DNA from 2 places in the Bacillus sp. FG16 genome. Region 1 is predicted to be linked to the other one. Evidence: riboswitches for the same ligand, from Rfam matches in the RefSeq annotation. Region 1 holds a riboswitch; the other holds the start of a gene.
What was found. A riboswitch is a leader RNA that binds a small molecule or an ion and turns the genes downstream of it on or off. The one in region 1 is predicted to bind FMN.
Positions count from the first base shown of each region.

Region 1 (9,669 bases):
TTGAAGAAGGTGCCGATGTAAAAACGATTGAGAATATCGCGTACAAATTCTCTGATCCACTTTCAAGGATTATTATTGTAGAAGATGGTAAGGAAATCTCTTCTTCACCGAAACAAGAAGGGTTAGTCACCCTTACAATGGATGATTTAAAAGAAGATAAAGAATTAGCTGCTGTTTTTACGGACAAAAAAGAAATTAAAAATAACGTTAGAAAAGCGTCTAATAGTAGGAAGAATAAAAACACCGAAAATGATATTATGATCGTAGGAAAACCAGTGCAATCAAAAAATCAAAGTGCAGTGTTCGTATATGAATCTTTACAAGTACCGATACAAGGTATGGAAAGAACGACTGATTTTATTTTCTTATCGGCTGGAATTGCGATTATATTAACAACTTTCTTTGCGTTCTTCTTATCTACTCGGATTACAGCACCGCTTCGTAAAATGCGTGAGGTTGCTTTTGAAGTGTCACGTGGTAAGTTTGATGCAAAGGCTCCTATGGTATCTCAGGATGAGATTGGTGAGCTTGCAACGGCCTTAAATCAAATGGGAAAACAGTTGAAGTTCAATATGAACGCCTTGCAACAAGAAAAAGAGCAGTTAGCAAGTATTTTGAGTAGTATGGCAGATGGGGTTATTACGTTAAATCAAGAAGGTGAAGTTGTAGTAATCAATCCGCCGGCCGAACATTTCTTACAAGTTTGGCAAGAAGAAAAAGAGATAGAGCTAAGTAAAAAACTACCTTCTGAACTTGTGGAACTATTCCATCTCGTTGTAGAAAGCGAACAACAACAAGTTGTTGAAATTAATTTACAAAAAGGGAACTATGTAGTTCTTATGACGCCGCTTTACAATCAAACGAAAATTCGTGGAGCTGTAGCAGTACTGCGAGATATGACGGAAGAACGTCGTCTTGAAAAGATGCGTCAAGACTTTATTGCGAATGTATCGCATGAACTTCGTACACCAATGGTAATGCTACAAGGGTATAGTGAAGCGATTTTAGATGATATTGTGCAAACGAAAGAGGAAATTGATGAGTTTGTTCAAATTATTTATGATGAATCTGTTCGTTTAGGTAAACTTGTAAATGAATTGTTAGATTTAGCTCGTATGGAAAGCGGTCATGTAGAGTTACATATTGGTGAAGTGGATATACATCCGTTTGTTGAAAAAATTGGTCGTAAATTCCAAGGGATTGCAAAGGATAAAGAAGTTGAACTAACAGTTGATTTCCGAAATCCGATCGAAGAATATGCGTTTGATGCAGATCGGATGGAACAAGTGTTGACGAACTTGATTGATAACGCAATTCGTCATACGAATGCGGGTGGACATGTAACGCTTGTAATTGATACGAAAAATAATGACCTCATTTTTGAAGTGCAAGATTCGGGTGCAGGCATTCCAGAAGAGGATATTCCATTTTTATTTGATCGTTTCTATAAAGCTGATAAAGCAAGAACACGTGGGAAAAAGGGTGGAACAGGACTCGGGCTTGCGATTGCGAAAAACATTGTTCAAGGTCATGATGGTAAAATTTCTGTTTCAAGTGTTGTTGGAGAAGGAACTACATTCTCTGTATATTTACCGAATCGTATAATTTAGATATACGTTTTTAAAGTTGATAATGAATAAAGTTCTGCTGTTTTTTATTTTTTTGTAAACTCAATTAAATAAAGAATGGTAGAACTTTTTTCTATCTTGGTCGAATTAAGAATAACAAGAGAGGTGCTGTGAAGAAATGAAATTATATACAAAAACAGGAGATAAAGGAACGACAAGTGTAATAGGTGGCAGGGTGGATAAAGATGATATCCGTGTGGAAGCTTATGGAACAATAGACGAGGCAAATTCTCATATTGGATATGCAATGACTAAGCTTCAAGGCGGGGCTTTTAGAGATATTTACAATGAGCTCGAAAATATTCAACATGAGCTATTTGATTGCGGAGGAGACTTGGCAATAGTGGAACAAAAAATTCCTTATAAAGTGACAATTGAGATGGTTGGTAGCTTAGAAAGAAAGATTGATTTGTATATAGAAGAAGCCCCGGCATTAGAGCGCTTTATTTTGCCAGGTGGTAGCGAGGCGGCGGCTGCTATTCATATTGCACGTACCATTGTAAGAAGAGCAGAACGCTCTATAGTATCATTGCAAAAAGAAGTGAATATAAATGAAGTTGTCTTAAAGTATGTAAATAGATTATCTGATTATTTGTTTGCGATAGCTAGAGTAATAAATGCCCGATTACAAGTGAAAGATGTGGAGTATAACCGTAGTGCATTAGTTTTTCGTGACAAGAAAGAGAAGGAAGTGAAGTAATTCACTTTCTTTTTTTTGTATACTTTTTTCTGTAATATACCAAAATAGAGAAGGTATGGTGTTAACTAGAAAACGGAGGATGTATATGAAAGTTTTAAAATGCGGCGTCATGTTATTGAGTATACTGTTTGTATCTCAATTACATGTTTACGCAGAAGAAAATCGATGGACATGGCCTGTTGAAGGTCAGATAAGTGATTATTTTGGGACAAGGCATGGAAAACACTATGGTATTGATGTGGCTGCGCCGATTGGAACGCCTGTGGCAGCTATCCAAGATGGTAAGGTAACGAAGTCTTATTATTCAAGTAGTTATGGAAATGTTGTATTTATTAAACACGGAGAATATGAGGCTGTATATGCACATTTAAATAAGAGATATGTGGATCAAGGAGATTATATTTCAAAAGGAGAAAAAATTGGAGAAGTAGGGAACACGGGAGAGTCGCGAGGTGCACACTTACATCTAGAACTTCATCAAGGAAGATGGACGATGGCGAAAAAGAATGCGATGAACCCATTGCTTGTTTTAAGTGAACAAAGAAATGAAGTTGTTTCTTCATCATTATATGTCGTACAAAAAGGGGATACTTTAGTTAGTATTGCACGGAAATTTAGTATGACACTTAAGGAAATTAAAGAAAAAAATGGATTGCAGCAAGAGCTAATTTATCCTAATCAACAATTATATGTTAAGTGAAGGCAACGTCTCAAAATTTAAACTTTGAATATTCTTAAATAAGGTTCAATGTAAATGAAATTATATGGGCGCTTCTGCTAGAAGTATTGAGTGAATTAGAGTATCTATATCTAAAAGAAAACCGTCCCAAAATTTATTTTGGGACGGTTTCTTTTACCAAAAAATAAAGACACATATAAATCCAGAAATAGCTAAATAGCTATATAAGTAAAAAACTTTTGTTCTTGTTTTCTCTTTTGTTCGAAACAGTACGATAGTCGGTTCAATTAAACCGATTGTCAAACAAAGTAGGCCAAGAAGCATACAACCAATTGAAATAGAATACAGGGCGATTTGTGGTGCTTGAAATGGAATCATCCATTTTAATAAAAATGCAATAAGTGCAGTGTAACAAATGCTACCGATGTATTTATTCAGTGGTGTATTAGAACGAAAACCGGGAAGTTTTTTTAAGAAAGAGCGGGAAACAACTTCTGTTTGTAAAGATGTATGCTCTTCAATAATTTTTTGAGCTTCTTTTCCTTTTTGAAAAAGAGATAAGATCCAATTTCGCTCACCCTGAAAAATAAATTGAGAAGTTGTCAAATAGTGATCAATCTTCACTTTATTCCAACTCTTCCACGGATGACGCTCACACAATTTTAATTTACTTTCTGTTTTTTTATCATACTGATAAATACTGATGCCATCTTCATCGAAAGTAGCATAGTATGTCTCGTTTGAGAATGTACCTAAATCGATTGGGCAGTAGAAAAGTAATTCTTTTTTTAAATAAAAGTATTCTTTTCTTAAATTTTTTTTCATCGCTTCTCGAATAGAATGTCTCTTTTCTTTTTTCATGACATTTCCTCCATAACTCAGAAAATGTTCTTATCTTAACAATTCAATATCTTATCACTTTTAATTATATATGACTAGGGAATTCAAAAGAGAAATGCCGAATAATAAAAAATATGGATTGTATTGTAAAATATCTCGCAATTTATTTGTTGTTACGAAAAATAAACAACTAATTATAAATAAGTTACAATTTTTTAGTTCACAATGTTATGAGGTTGTTGTATAATGAAGGGGAAAATAGAATATCGGTCTATCTTCGGGGCAGGGTGAAAATCCCGACCGGCGGTGATGAACTATTTATGATTTTGTTCTAAGCCCGCGAGCCGTTAAGGCAGGATTTGGTGCGATTCCAAAGCCGACAGTATAGTCTGGATGGGAGAAGATGGAGGTTCAAGCGTTCAAAAAAGATATGGATTTGAACGTCTGTTTGATGTGCCTTAAATTCTCCCTTTGTGTAAAACACAAAGGGTTTTTTCGTTCTATGAAAAAATAGGCATAGCAGAACCTTTCCACTTTCCATGAGATGATCGATGGAAAAGGAGAGAGAAAGATGAAACAAAAAAACAGTGTAGTGCAGATGGTGAGTGTAGCGATGCTAAGTAGTATTGCATATTTACTAATGATGTTGGATTTCCCGTTCCCAGGGCTTCCGCCATTTTTGAAAATTGATTTTAGTGATGTACCAGCTCTAATTGCAGCAATTATCTTTGGACCAGTAGCAGGAGTGATTGTAGAGGCGATAAAGAACATTTTACATTACGGGATTCAAGGAAGCTTAACGGGAGTACCAGTTGGAGAAATTGCAAACTTTATTGCAGGATGTTTATTTATTGGACCAGCAGCTTTCTTATTTAGAAAGTATCGTACTGTAAAGAGTTTAACGACAGGATTAATGCTAGGGACAATTACAATGGCACTTATTATGAGTGTATTAAACTACATCATCATATTCCCGGCTTACACTTGGTTTTTAAATTCACCGGCTATGTCTAGCGAAGCTATAAGAACAACGGTTGTAACGGCAATCTTACCATTTAATTTAATTAAAGGAATTGTTGTAACAATTGTATTTGTAGCATTATTTTCACGCCTGAAAGTATGGGTGTTTGCAAAAATGAAAAATGCATAATAAATATTAAAACCATTAGTAGTGTGGAACTACTAATGGTTTTTTATTAAGGAAAATAAAATTCAGATACAAAAAATGCCCCTCATCAATATGAGGGGCATTTTTTGAAGTTAATAAAAGACTATTCGAATTTTAAAGCGTCTCCGTCGAATGATTCGTCAGCAACTTTAATTGAGTCAGTTGGACAGCCTTCGAATGCATCCATCATATCTTCAATTAATACATCTGGAATTTCAACGATACCTTGGTTATCGTCTAATGTTACAAATGCAATACCTTCATCATCATAGTCATAAATGTCTGGTGCAGCAGCGCCACAAGCACCACATGCAATACAAGTATCTTTATCAACGATTGTATATTTTGCCATCTTTTTTCCCTCCTGATAATATGTATGTGAAAAGCTCGCCATAAAAATTATAACCTTATTGTAAAACGGTTTGTGAAACTTTTCAACATAAAATTATAATGATAATGATAATGCTTATCAATTAGAGTGTCAACTTATTTTTGAATTATGTCATAAGATTTTCAAAATACGTAAATGTGATTTCGTTTGATACAATAGAATATATACAAGTATATATTTCTTATAGGATAAGTTTAATGAGCGACAGTAGATAGTGTAATTGTACTGAAAAGAATGAAGTTAAGATTGGAAGGTGGAAGCGGTCATGCAAATACAATATACTTTGTTGCATTGTTTAAAACAATTGAATGGTGAAAGAACCGTTTCTTCTATTTATTATTTACTAAAGGGCAAACGTTCTTCGCAAACTTTACAAGATGGAAATATGTTCCGGATTTCTTTTTTATTCGGAATATATAAATCATTAAATAGAAATGACTATGATGGTGAAGTTGTAAAGTTGTTGCAAGCGGATTTTATTCAAGAAATACATGAAAATACATATGTGTTAACACCTACGGGTAAAATGCAGTTACATAAATGGGAGGAAGTTTATGCTTTTCCAGCGCATTTGCATGGTTTACATTATGGTGAATTAGGTGAAACATTTTGGAAAAGATTATCATTGATTATTCAAACCATATCAAATTTACAACAGAATAATACGAAGTTTATCCCAATTCAACAAGATACAGAAATAATGATGTGGGTAAAACGTTTTCTAACAGGAAGGCCATATAAGAGAAGTGAGTTGGCGAGGAAACTATGGACGGAAGTACATAATCTTTTGGAAAAGAGTAATGCGATAGAAGCGACGATTGTAACATATCGACTAACGGGCTATGAACGTATTGGTTGTACATTGCAACAATTAGCAGAAATTACGAAACAAGATATATTTAAGGTGTATTTTTTATTTTGGGGTACAATGCATTTCTTTATACAAGAAGTACGTGATAAAGAAAATGAATTTCCACTATTAGCTGAAATTATATCTTATCCAAATGAGAGAGCTGAATTATTTAGTTTATCCACGAAAAAAACATATAATTTTTGGAGACAAGGGCGTTCTTTAGAAGAAATAGCAACGATTCGGAATTTAAAGGTTGCAACGATAGAAGATCATTTTGTTGAAATTGCTTTGCGAGAAAAAGATTTTTCTATTGAAATGTTTATGGAAAAAGAAAAGATAGACAAAGTAATAAAAGTAATTGAAGCATTACAAACGCGGAAGTTACGTGTTTTGAAACAAGAGGTTGGAGAAGATATCTCTTATTTTGAAGTTCGTCTTGTATTAGCGCGGATGGAGGGTGTAAATGAAACTTGAAGAATATTTATATAAGTGGTTTGGATATTCTGAATTTCGTCCAGGGCAAAAAGGAGTTATTACAGATTTATTAGAAGGAAAAGATGTGATAGCAATGCTTCCGACTGGAAGAGGGAAATCTATGTGCTATCAGTTTCCGGGGCTTATGCGAGAAGGAACAGTGCTTGTTGTATCACCGTTATTATCTTTAATGGAAGATCAAGTGACACAATTAAAGTATGTTGTGAAAAACCGAGTGATAGCATTTAATAGTTTTCGGACATTAAATGAAAAAAGAGAAGCGATGAAAAAATTATCTTCATATAAATTTATTTTTGTTTCACCAGAGATGTTACAGTCGGAGTTATTAATTAGGGAATTGAAGAAAATTCATATTTCATTATTTGTTGTTGATGAGGCTCATTGTATTTCTCAATGGGGTTATGATTTTAGACCGGACTATAAGAAACTAAATGTAGTTATTGAAAATATTGGTTCTCCTACAGTATTAGCATTGACAGCCACAGCGACAAAAGGGGTACTGCAAGATATCGCAGACAGTTTAAATTTAAAGGGTGCCGCGGAACATGTATACTCTATTGATCGTCCTAATATTGCAATGGAGGTGCAATTTGTAGAGACGATAGAAGAAAAGAAAGAGGCGCTTTTGGAGCAGGTGATGTATTTACAAGGGCCGGGGATTGTATATTGTTCAAGTAGAGCGTGGACAGAAAGGTTAACGGAATACTTGAGAGGAAAAGGTGTTACTGGTGTAGCTTTTTATCATGGTGGTATGGAACATGAAGAGCGTATGTTAATTCAACAACAGTTTATGAATGATCAATTGCAGCTTGTAATATGTACAAGTGCATTTGGTATGGGGGTAAATAAGGCGAATACGCAATATATTATTCATTTTCATTATCCAACTAATATAGCTTCTTACTTACAAGAAATCGGAAGAGCTGGAAGAGATGGCGAACCGAGTATAGCTATTTTATTGTGTAGTCCGTTGGATCATGATTTACCAATTTCAATCATTGAGGATGAATTGCCAAGTAAGTCGCAAATACAATTTTTATTTTCTTTACTACAAGAAAGAATGTTTCAAACGAAAGAATTACCAATAGAAGATGTAGAAGAAATTTGTTATAATGCAGCAAGATTTAATGAGCAATATTGGCGTTTCGTTCGTTATCATCTCGAACAGGTTGGAATTATACAACAACGAAGATTATTATTAGAGGGTTTGTCAGATGAAATTATGAACCGATTAATAGCTGAAGTAGAAATAAGGTTGCGTAATAAATATAGTGAGTTAGAAAATATGAAGTCATGGATACGAGTTAAAGGATGTAGACGTGAATATGTGCTGCAACAGTTCGGTTATAGGAAAGAAAAAGAGTTAAATAATTGCTGTGATTATTGTGGTATTACAAAAGAAGATTATAAAAAAAGACGAGCGCAACAATCGGATTTCGACTATAATTGGGAAACAGAGTTACAAAAGCTTTTCGGCCTAGAAAAGATGGGGGAATGATGAACATTCAAAGGCATAATGTTGAAGATATGAGTCCGCAGGAAATAAGGCTGAATCTATATATAACACAGTTAATTATTATCGGTATTGGCTGTTTACTAGCATATATATTATTTCAAGATGTAAAAGAAGTGTTTAATTTATGGAGATGGGAACCAGTATCTATACTTATTATAGGTGGTTTGTTAGCGATTGGTATTGTGTTATTAGATTATGTTGCAATGCGAGTGTTTCCAGAGTCTTGGTTTGATGATGGTGGTATTAACGATAAGATGTTTCGAGGAATGTCGGTTCTGCATTTACTCATTATTACGTTCGTAATCGGTTTTGCAGAAGAATTTTTATTTAGAGGTGTAGTGCAGACTCATTTTGGAATTGTAATTGCGAGTTTCGTATTTGCAGTGTTACATATTCGTTATATAACAAAGCCATTTTTGTTTTGTTTCGTCTGTTTCATTAGTTTTGTCTTTGGCTATGTATTTGAATGGACAGGGAATTTGTTTATAACAATCTTTGCACACTTTCTTGTTGATTTTATAATGGGACTCCAATTAAGAAAATAAATGGAAGGTGGTGGTGAACAACATGAGGAAACGAATTCCTGATTTTGAAGAGGAATTAGAAGTTGAGCGAGTAGAAGAAAAAGAAAGTTTACCGCCGCGTAGTGAAATTCATAGAAATAAAGAGAAAAAACAAAAGTTTAAAATAAATCATATTTTCGTCCGGGTTTTAACATTTCTATTCATTCTGCTGCCAATTAGTATTTTGTGGTATACGGATAAATATATTCAGGTGAAGGGCGATAGTAATAATGCCGGGAAAAGTGCGTTTGAAGTAATCTTCTTTGATTCAGCTAAATCTGAGTCGCAGAAACAGTCTGAAAAAGCGATAACGCATACTGTGAAAGAGGGAGAAACTTTAGAAAGTATAGCGAAGCAATATTTTTCAGATGAAAATGGGGTTGAAGTAATTAAAAAGTATAATAACTTGCAAGAAGATGAAGTGAGTGCAGGTCAAGAATTAAAAATTCCGATAAAAGATAAGTCCACAAAGCAAGAGAGCTAGCGAATTAGGCGATCACAGTTTGTTATAAAAGCCTAGGGTTATCTTTATGATGAGGGGAGTAAAAAATATGATATGGATTATATTATTCAGTACTCTCATAGGAATGGGGATTTTATTACTTCTTGTGATGTATAAAGAAGCGACGCGTAATACAGTGTTGGAACATACTTTAGTATTTAAAGAATTTCCGAAAAGTTTTCAAAAAGTAAATGTGTTTTTTATTTCTGATATTCATAGAAGAGTCATTTCAAATTTGTTAATTGAACAAGTAAAAGGAAAAGTAGATCTCGTAATTATCGGAGGAGATTTAGCAGAGAAAGGTGTCTCTTTATCAAAAATCTCTGCGAATATT
Region 1 is NZ_JBMDKC010000052.1:10,404-20,072, reverse strand. It holds gene resE (sensor histidine kinase ResE) at 1-1,610, shown strand, start outside; gene ACODS7_RS18870 (cob(I)yrinic acid a,c-diamide adenosyltransferase) at 1,747-2,328, shown strand; gene ACODS7_RS18865 (peptidoglycan DD-metalloendopeptidase family protein) at 2,414-3,028, shown strand; gene ACODS7_RS18860 (hypothetical protein) at 3,182-3,868, opposite strand; FMN riboswitch at 4,117-4,256, shown strand; gene ACODS7_RS18855 (ECF transporter S component) at 4,419-4,997, shown strand; gene ACODS7_RS18850 (ferredoxin) at 5,119-5,367, opposite strand; gene ACODS7_RS18845 (YpbB family protein) at 5,672-6,733, shown strand; gene recQ (ATP-dependent DNA helicase RecQ) at 6,723-8,252, shown strand; gene ACODS7_RS18835 (CPBP family intramembrane glutamic endopeptidase) at 8,252-8,815, shown strand; gene ACODS7_RS18830 (LysM peptidoglycan-binding domain-containing protein) at 8,838-9,317, shown strand; gene ACODS7_RS18825 (metallophosphoesterase) at 9,385-9,669, shown strand, end outside.

Region 2 (9,669 bases), on a different contig from region 1:
ATGCTTAAAAATGTACAGATTACTGATGAAGTAGAAGCAATTAATAAATCAACACAACAATTAAAACGCCTCGGCGTTAAATCAATCGTCGTTCTTGCTCATGTCGGTGGAACAACCGATGAATCTGGGGTAACAAATGGCGACCTTACTCGAATTGCAAATGAAACAGACCCAGAAGTTGATGTTATTTTCGGTGGACATAGTCATACGTATGTAAATGGTACAGTAAATAATAAACTAATTGTCCAAGCAAATTCATACGGAACGGCTTTCTCAGACGTGGATGTAACAATTGATCGTAAAACAAAGGATATTGTAAAGAAAAAAGCTGAAGTTGTTACAACGTATCATGAAGGTGTAGAACCTGATAAACAAGTAAAGAAAAAACTAGATCAATATAAAGAAAAAATCGCACCACTTGTAAATGAAGTGGTCGGAAAATCTACAGCACCTATCGACCGTAAACAAAATGATGCTGGTGAGTCCACTCTTGGAAATTTAGTTGCCGATGCTCAGCGTCAAACGATGCAAACTCAAATCGCCCTCATGAATCCTGGTGGCATTCGTAATGACTTAGATGCTGGTGATATTACGTGGGGTGAGTTATACGGCATTCAACCTTTTGGAAATCAATTGATTAAAGTAGATTTAACAGGTCAAGACATTCGCGATATTTTAAATCAGCAATGGCAAAAAGGAACAACAAGAATGCTTCAAATTTCAGGTATTCAATATACGTGGGATGTAAATAAACCAAACGGTGAAAAAGTTACAAATATACGTTTAACAAACGGAGAAGAATTATCTCCATCTACAACGTATAGCGTAGTTGCAAATGCCTTCTTAGCTTCTGGCGGTGACGGATTCGTATCATTTAAAAATGGTAAAAATGCAGAAACTGGTCCAAACGACTTTGAAGCGTTAGTCGATTACGTAAAACAATTAAAAGAACCAATTCAGCCAGTTATTGATGGAAGAATTCAAAAAGTAAATTAAGTGTTTCTCTAATAATAAATTTCATTTTTCACGCCATAAAGGATTTGTACTGATCCTCTATTTTATACGTAATATACATCATAAAAAGGATACTCGTTCTTCCAATGAACATAGTATCCTTTTCTTTAGTTATCAAAATGTGATGTTTTATCAACTTCATATTGCTGTAAAAATTGTTGCAACGCCTCTTCTACAAGTTTAGACTTTTGAATTCCTTTCGATTCTGATATAAGGTCCAATCTTGCTAATATTTCTGTATTAATAGAAAAGGTTCGTCTCTTTTTCTCTGTACTCTTACTCATAATTGGTGCAATTACTTCGTCTCTTTTTCTTAGTAACTCATAAATGCTTTGTAATTGCTCGTAAATTAATAATTGATAATCTGTTTTCTCATATTGAAGGGCGGTCGCTTCTTGGAGTTGTAAGTGACGTGGTTCTTCTCCATCTCCTACAAAAATACGTTTCTTCTGCTCTCCATCATATTCATATCCAATCAATCTTAATTTCTTCGATAATGTATACGGGCTTATTTCAAGACGTTTTGCTATAATAGCGATGGATTCACGTCTATTTAAACCATCTATAATTTCTCCAATCGTCACAATTTCCCTCCTCCCGTGTTGAAATGACACTAGTATGGTATGTTACAATGATTTTCTAACAGTATATGCAAAATGAATAGCCTGTGCGATTCATACGATTTCACAAAAGGAGGTTTTCAATATGCTTTTTCGTAGCTACACCCCTCAGTTCTATAACGAAAACAAACAACTCATTCCTAATAGTATCGCTACGATAGAAAGCGTTATGATAAATAATCGAAAACAAACTCTCCTTATGCGTGGACAAAACGTAGAGCAACCTATTTTATTATGCTGTCACGGCGGACCTGGGATGGCACAAATCGGATTTATTCGCCATTTTCAAAAAGAATTAGAGAAGCAATTTATTGTTATTAATTGGGATCAGCGCGGGGCTGGTAAATCCTTTTCAATGAAAGATTTCGGAGCAAATTTCACAATCGAACAATTCGTTTCCGATGCAAAAGAAGTGATTCAATATGTACTTAAAAGGTTCAACAAACAAAAACTATTTCTCGCTGGTCATTCTTGGGGAAGTATTATTGGGCTTAACATAGCACATCAATACCCAAAGTATATCGAGGCTTACATCGGTATTGGGCAAATTGTACATATGAAACAAAATGAAGAATTGCTATATCAACATTTAATTCATTCTGCAAAAAAACATAATCATAAAAAAGCATTAGCTTCCCTTTTAAAATTAGGCAAACCACCATTTTTAGATACGAGACGTCTCATTATTCAAAGAAAGTGGCTTGGCACATTTGGAGGCGCAATCCAAAACGGATCTTCCTTTTCTTTCATACGAAAAGGTTTCTTTTCTCCTGAGTATACGCTATTAGATTGGTTCAAGTTTCTCGCAGGAAATTTAAAATCTGGCGTTTTATGGGAAGAAATGCTGACAATCGATTTCTTTTCTTCTATCTCAAGTTTATCTATTCCAGTTTATTTTTGTTCTGGTCGCTATGATTATCAAACTCCTTATGCACTCGTTCAGGAATATTGCGATATTATTGAAGCGCCTATAAAAAAGATGATTTGGTTCCCAAATTCAGCACATTCTCCTGATTTAGAAGAACCAGAATTATTCGCCAATTCTTTGCGATCAATTAAACAAGAGCTAGCTTTTCAGCATTAGTAACAAAAGGCTCTTTTACATTTCATAGAAAACATTTTATAATAATATGTCGCAAGTATGTATAAACATAGCAAAATGTTTCATATTTACTTGTCTTAACAGAATAAAAATTTAGGGAGATTACATTTATTATGAACGCTGTACTCGTCGCAGTAGCAATTATGCTATTGCTTAGTTTGTTACGTGTCCAGGTCATTGTCGCCATCATTGTTGGAGCTTTAACAGGCGGAATTATCGGCGGACTCGGTATTTCAGAAACGATTAACACTTTTACAACTGGTCTTGGAAACAGTGCTCCAATCGCTTTAAGTTATGCAATGCTTGGTGGTTTCGCTATTTCCCTTTCCAAAACAGGACTTCCAGATGCTATGATTCAAACTGCATTAAAATGGATTGGCAATGAACAAGACACGAAAAAACAAGTTTATTCTAAAATACTTATTTTATTCATTATTTTAACGATGGCTTGTTTCTCACAAAATGTGATTCCTGTTCACATTGCTTTCATCCCCATCTTAATTCCAGCACTTTTAAAAGTATTAAATGAGCTGAAAGTGGATCGCAGACTTGTCACATGTATTATTACATTTGGATTGATTACTCCTTATATGTGGATCCCTGCAGGATTCGGAAAAATTTATCATGACGTATTACAAACCAACGCTGCGCAAAGCGGCCTTACATTTGATGTCACACTTATTCCAAAAGCAATGACTATTCCAGCAATTGGTATGATTATTGGATTATGTGTAGCGGTATTCATTACGTACCGAAAACCTCGTACGTATGAAACAGAACAAATTCATACTACCGAAAATGAAATCGTTCCCTATACAAAACGTAGCATTACTTTCGGGTTATTATCTATCATTGCTACATTAACTGTTCAATTAACAACAGAATCAATGATTTTCGGTGCTTTAGCAGGTATTATCGTCTTATCAGTTAGTGGCAGTCTACCACTTAAAGAAGCAGATGCGATATTAACAAGCGGAATGCGTATGATGTCCTTTATTGGCTTTGTTATGATTGCTGCCGCTGGATTCGGCACTGTCCTTCGAAAAACAGGACATGTTGAATCACTGGTGCAAACGAGTGCACATATAATTGGAAATAACAAACCACTCGCTGCATTTCTTATGCTCGTTATTGGACTTCTCGTTACGATGGGAATTGGTTCATCCTTTTCAACCATCCCTATCTTAACAACCATTTTTGTACCTCTTTGCATTCAGCTTGGATTTAGTCCAATGGCCACAATTGCAATTATCGGTACAGCCGGAGCACTAGGTGACGCAGGATCTCCAGCATCAGATAGTACCCTTGGACCAACATCCGGTTTAAATGCTGATGGTCAGCACCATCATATATGGGATACATGTGTACCCACTTTTCTACATTACAATATACCGTTACTTATATTTGGCTTTATTGCCGCAATTACATTATAAAAAGGTGCGTATAAAACGCACCTTTTACTTTTTTATTTTTCCTTTTAATTGTTGAAAAGCTACTTTTCCATTATCTTTGACATAGCTTTCAATTGCCGGTAGTGATGAGCCTATCCATTCACACTCTATGCTCCCATTCGGTCCAACAATTTTTAATTTATCTGGTATATGTATATTTAGAAATCTCGCTGACCGAATTAACTCAATAGCAATCTGATCACTTGAGGTTACAATTCCATCTATATAAGGATTATTTTGCAATAATGTAATAAATTGTTTATTTGTATACCCTTGTACACATTCTTCTCGATAAGAGATTCCTTCATCCCAAACAGCGTCTAAAAACCCTGCTATATGATCTTCCATTTCTTCACTTTCTTCTCCCTCACCGAAATATGCAAGAAAGTGACACCCTTTCTCTTTTAATAAAGAAACAGCTCTCTGCCCACTTTCATAATAATTTGCATGTGATTGTTGCTCATCAATCACAACAAACGGAAATGGAATTTCTCCTATACTTTTAAAAACTGCCCTTGTCAAAATAACACCTGCAATGTTATTTTGCTTCAGCATATGTATGTATCTATCTTTATTCTCTATATTACAAATAATGATTTGATAGCCTTCTTTATATGCTATTTCCTCAATACAATGTAGCAAAGTGATGTTTGATGGGTTACATAAATTATCTACAAGTAATGCAATTATCGTTGAATTCTCTTTAAATAGTGGCTTCGCTGCACTGTTTGGCCTATAACGTAATTCTTCAATTGCTTCCTTTACTTGTTTTACTGTGTCCTCATGAACGTATCCTTTTTCATTAATAACTCGTGAAACGGTTGCGACTGAAACACCTGCCAATTTTGCAACATCACGTATAGTTGCCACATCGTCACCCCTTAATATGGTAATAGATTACAATTTTACGGTAACCTAAATTACACTATCCGTCAAGATTAATAACTCATATTTCTGAAAATTGTTACATCATTTGACTAAATGATACTCCAACTGAATTTCATGTAAAATTGGGATATTATCATATCCAATACGTGGAATTTCTTTCTTTATTTTTCGTGCCTCCTCTACCGCATTCACATATAAATTAGTCATTACAAAATTACGTTTTTGGTAAAATCGTAACGCATTCATATTATCATTTGTTGTAATAAGCCAAACCTGTCTGCACCGCTCTTCTTCTGCAACTTGTAATACACAATCTACAAGTTTCGTCCCTATTCCTTTTCTTTCTTCAAAGCTATCTAGCGATACAATTTCACACATATTTCCGGTCATTTCATACGTTATAATTCCGATTATTCTGTCATCTGAGAGCGCAACAAATCCTGGCAACTCTTCTAACTGATGTCCCTTACCACGTGAAACCATCAATGAACTTCCCCAGTTCTTACACATGAACATTCGGATTGTTTCTTTCATCGCTGGCGTAATTTTTTGTATATGCAGCATTTCCTATTTCTCCCCTTTTATATCATTGTGATACAATATAAGTGTATCACATGTAACGGTATTTGGAGGATGAGGTAAAGTATGAAACGTTTTTTTGCAGCATTGTTTACTATACTAGGTGCAATAACTGCCCTTGGGATTTTCTTTACAAATAAAGTGATGTACTTAAAGAAAAAAACAGAGGAAGAAGTACTCGAAAGAGAAACGAAAAAACATTTTCGTATAGAGGATTTTGATGCTCTTCATAAAGAAGAAATTCATATCCCTTCACAATTCGGATACGACCTTCACGGATATTACATTCCTGCTGGTCATTCCAATAAGTTTATGGTTTTTTGCCACGGTGTAACTGTAAATAAAATAAACTCTGTAAAATATGCAAACTTATTCTTAAAAAGGGGATATAATGTCCTCATTTACGATCATCGTCGTCATGGTAAAACTGGCGGAAAAACAACAAGCTATGGATACTATGAAAAGCATGATTTGAAATCCGTAGTTGACTGGCTAAAAAGCCGTTTTGGAACCAATATTACACTTGGTATTCATGGTGAATCTATGGGAGCTGCAACAATTCTTCAATACGCAGGACTTGTAGAAGATGGTGCTGATTTCTATATTGCAGATTGTCCTTTCTCTGATTTTCACGGACAATTACAGCACCGTTTAAAGGTTGAATTCCATTTACCAAAATGGCCTTTATTACCTTTAGCAAACGCATTTTTAAAAGTTCGTGACGGTTATACAATTCGTGAAGTTTCACCAATCGACTGTATAAAAAACATTAACAATCCCGTTCTCTTTATTCATAGTAAAGATGACGACTATATTTTAGCTGATATGACAAAAGCGTTATATGAAGCGAAAGAAAATAATAAGCAACTTTATATTGCAGAACACGGTGCACACGCTTGCTCTTATAACGAAAATAAAGAAGAGTACGAAGCAGCCATCGATCAATTTTTAAACACATATGTGAAAGAAACAAAAAACAGGCTTGCATAAGCCTGTTTTTTTATTGCGCTAAAACGTCTGTAACTTGTTCCATATTTTCAGAAATCCATTGCATTGCATCATCTAACGTTGGAAATTCTGTCGTTTGAAATGTTACTTCATCTTGAAGTAACCAAACATCCTTTGCCTCTTGCCCTACACCTGCAATGGACCAATGTAACAAACTATATGGATGATTATCATTCAAAAATGATGCCCACGTGCGCTCATTTGCAATGTTTCGTAATGTATGTAATTGTTTATCCATCTCTCGTCACCTTACTCTAGTCAGTTATGAAAACTATTATAACACTCTCTTCTTTCTCAAACAAAGTGCTCTTTTTTCCCCGCTATTTGCGGGCAGTAAAACTCCCACCTCAAAATTCGGCTGAAACAAAGAAGTTAGGTGGGAGATTAACTGCCCCTAAAAGCCCGATTGGTTCAACTAATAATTAGTGGGGGATGCCTCCCCCACTAATTAAAGTTTCACTTTATATTGCCAAGCACTTCCCTTGATTATATGATGAAATTAAGCGTTTGGGAAGGAGGGATAACGTTGGCAAAAGTACAAATTAAAGTAAATGATAATGGCTCTTTTCGCGTTACAGGGGACGTGGAATTAGTCGACTCACAAGGGAATGTATTCCCAGCAAAACCGGCATTTTCTTTATGCCGTTGTGGCTTATCAAAAAATATGCCTTATTGCGACGCTTCGCATAAAGGTAAATTCGAGTCCGTTGTTAGAGCACCCGAGGCAGAATAATTTTACATGTGACATGCACATTTTTTTGTGCATGTTTTTTTCTTTTTAGCAACTCCGTTATATCCCTTCTCCTTACAACATTTCTAATACTTTTATTTCCATTCCAGCCCACATATATTTTCACACAATTCTTCACATTCGAATATTTTTTACTAGCCTTTTATTTTTTTTGTGCTATAATTTGAGCAAACAGCATCCTTCGGGGTCGGGTGAAATTCCCAACCGGCGGTGATGAAGTGAAAACTTCTAAGTCCGTGACCCGTTTTCAACTCGAAAACGGTGGATCTAGTGAAACTCTAGGGCCGACAGTATAGTCTGGATGGGAGAAGGATATGTTTCTAGTTTTTATATAGTGAATACACTTTTATTTCAGTATGCATATTTTTAAAGATTCATTTTGATTCTTTATATATGTTTAATTTTCTATACTTATTTTTTATACTGAAATAAAAAGAGACAACTAGCGTTTAAAAATTCGATATTTTGCTAGGTTTTTTCCTTATGCAGAAATATCAATTATCGTTAGGTTTCTTTCCTATGCTTTCGTATTCAAACTATATTTCTAGAAATCACGTCTCCCAAACCCCAAGGATATTAAATCCTTGGGGTTTTTTGATTTTTTTAGGAGAGGTGAAGAAAATGACAGATCAAGAATATATGAGGATTGCCCTGCAGTTAGCAGAAGGAACATCAGGACAAACAAGTCCAAATCCTATGGTTGGTGCTGTTGTTGTAAAAGATGGAAACATCGTTGGTATGGGGGCTCATTTACGAGCTGGTGAAGAACACGCAGAAGTTCATGCCCTTCAAATGGCTGGTCAGAACGCCAAAGACGCTACCGTTTATGTAACACTGGAACCGTGTAGCCACTTTGGAAAAACACCACCTTGTTGTGAATTGCTCATCGAAAAAGGAGTTAAGCGTGTTGTAATTGCTACTCTCGATTGTAATCCGCTCGTTTCTGGTAACGGAAAAAGAAGATTAGAGGAAGCTAGAATTGAAGTAACTACCGGTGTTCTTGAAGCGGAAGCAGTTTTATTAAATCGCTACTTTTTTCACTACATGAAAACAAAACGCCCTTTTGTAACAATAAAAACAGCGATGAGCTTAGATGGAAAAACAGCAACTGTAACTGGTGAAAGTAAGTGGATTACAGGTGAAGAAGCACGTGCTGATGTTCACCAATATCGCCATACACATGATGCAATTCTTGTTGGAGTAAATACAGTTATAGCTGATAACCCACATTTAACAACAAGAATTCCAAATGGTGGGAAACACCCTATTCGCGTTGTTTTAGATACCCATTTACGAACACCACCATCTTCTCATGTCATAACAGATGGTTTAGCACCGACATGGATTATTGTCGGTAAGGATGTAAAGAAAGAGAAGATATCTTCTTATGAATCTAAAAATATAGCTATATTCCAAATGGAAACGAAGCATATAGAAATTGAGGACCTTCTTTCCTTTCTTGGAGAAAAACAAATTCTTTCTCTATTCGTTGAAGGTGGCCAATCGATTCATGCAAGTTTCTTAAAAACAAACAATTTTAATGAAATTGTAACCTATATAAGCCCGAAATTAATTGGTGGGAAAGATGCTCCTACTTTATTTGGAGGAAATGGTTTTTCAAAATTACAAGATGCGCTTTCCTTGAAAATTCAAGAGATGAAACAAATTGGTGATGATATAAAAATTGTTGCGAATGCCCGAAACGAGGTGACGGAATGTTTACAGGAATTGTAGACGAATTAGGAACGATAGCAAACATGCAACAAAGCGGAGAAGCGATGAAATTAACGATTCATGCAAAGAAAATTTTATCAGATGTTCACTTAGGTGATAGTATCGCGGTTAACGGTATTTGCTTAACTGTAACAAGCTTTACAACTACTTCATTTACAGTTGATGCAATGCCTGAAACGATGCAGTCGACATCGCTTCGCATGCTTAAACCGCACTCTAAAGTAAATTTAGAGCGAGCAATGGCTGCAAACGGACGATTCGGTGGACATTTCGTTTCAGGACATATTGATGGAATCGGAACGATTTTAAATAAAAAACAACATTACAATGCCGTCTATTACAAAATAGCAATTTCTGATGAACTGCTGCGCTATTGTTTGCATAAAGGATCCATTGCTGTTGATGGAACGAGTTTAACGATATTTGATATAGACGAATCTTCCATAACGATTTCACTCATCCCGCACACAGTAAGCGAATCTGTCATTGGAGCAAAAAATGCCGGAGATATCGTAAACATTG
Region 2 is NZ_JBMDKC010000001.1:116,518-126,186, reverse strand. It holds gene ACODS7_RS00760 (bifunctional metallophosphatase/5'-nucleotidase) at 1-996, shown strand, start outside; gene ACODS7_RS00755 (ribbon-helix-helix domain-containing protein) at 1,122-1,598, opposite strand; gene ACODS7_RS00750 (alpha/beta fold hydrolase) at 1,720-2,718, shown strand; gene ACODS7_RS00745 (Na+/H+ antiporter family protein) at 2,850-4,169, shown strand; gene ACODS7_RS00740 (LacI family DNA-binding transcriptional regulator) at 4,194-5,057, opposite strand; gene ACODS7_RS00735 (GNAT family N-acetyltransferase) at 5,157-5,639, opposite strand; gene ACODS7_RS00730 (alpha/beta hydrolase) at 5,721-6,644, shown strand; gene ACODS7_RS00725 (DUF2552 family protein) at 6,655-6,900, opposite strand; gene ACODS7_RS00720 (CDGSH iron-sulfur domain-containing protein) at 7,189-7,395, shown strand; FMN riboswitch at 7,587-7,730, shown strand; gene ribD (bifunctional diaminohydroxyphosphoribosylaminopyrimidine deaminase/5-amino-6-(5-phosphoribosylamino)uracil reductase RibD) at 8,035-9,147, shown strand; gene ribE (riboflavin synthase subunit alpha) at 9,129-9,669, shown strand, end outside.
Region 2: another riboswitch for FMN. It lies ahead of ribD (bifunctional diaminohydroxyphosphoribosylaminopyrimidine deaminase/5-amino-6-(5-phosphoribosylamino)uracil reductase RibD); the one in region 1 lies ahead of ACODS7_RS18855 (ECF transporter S component).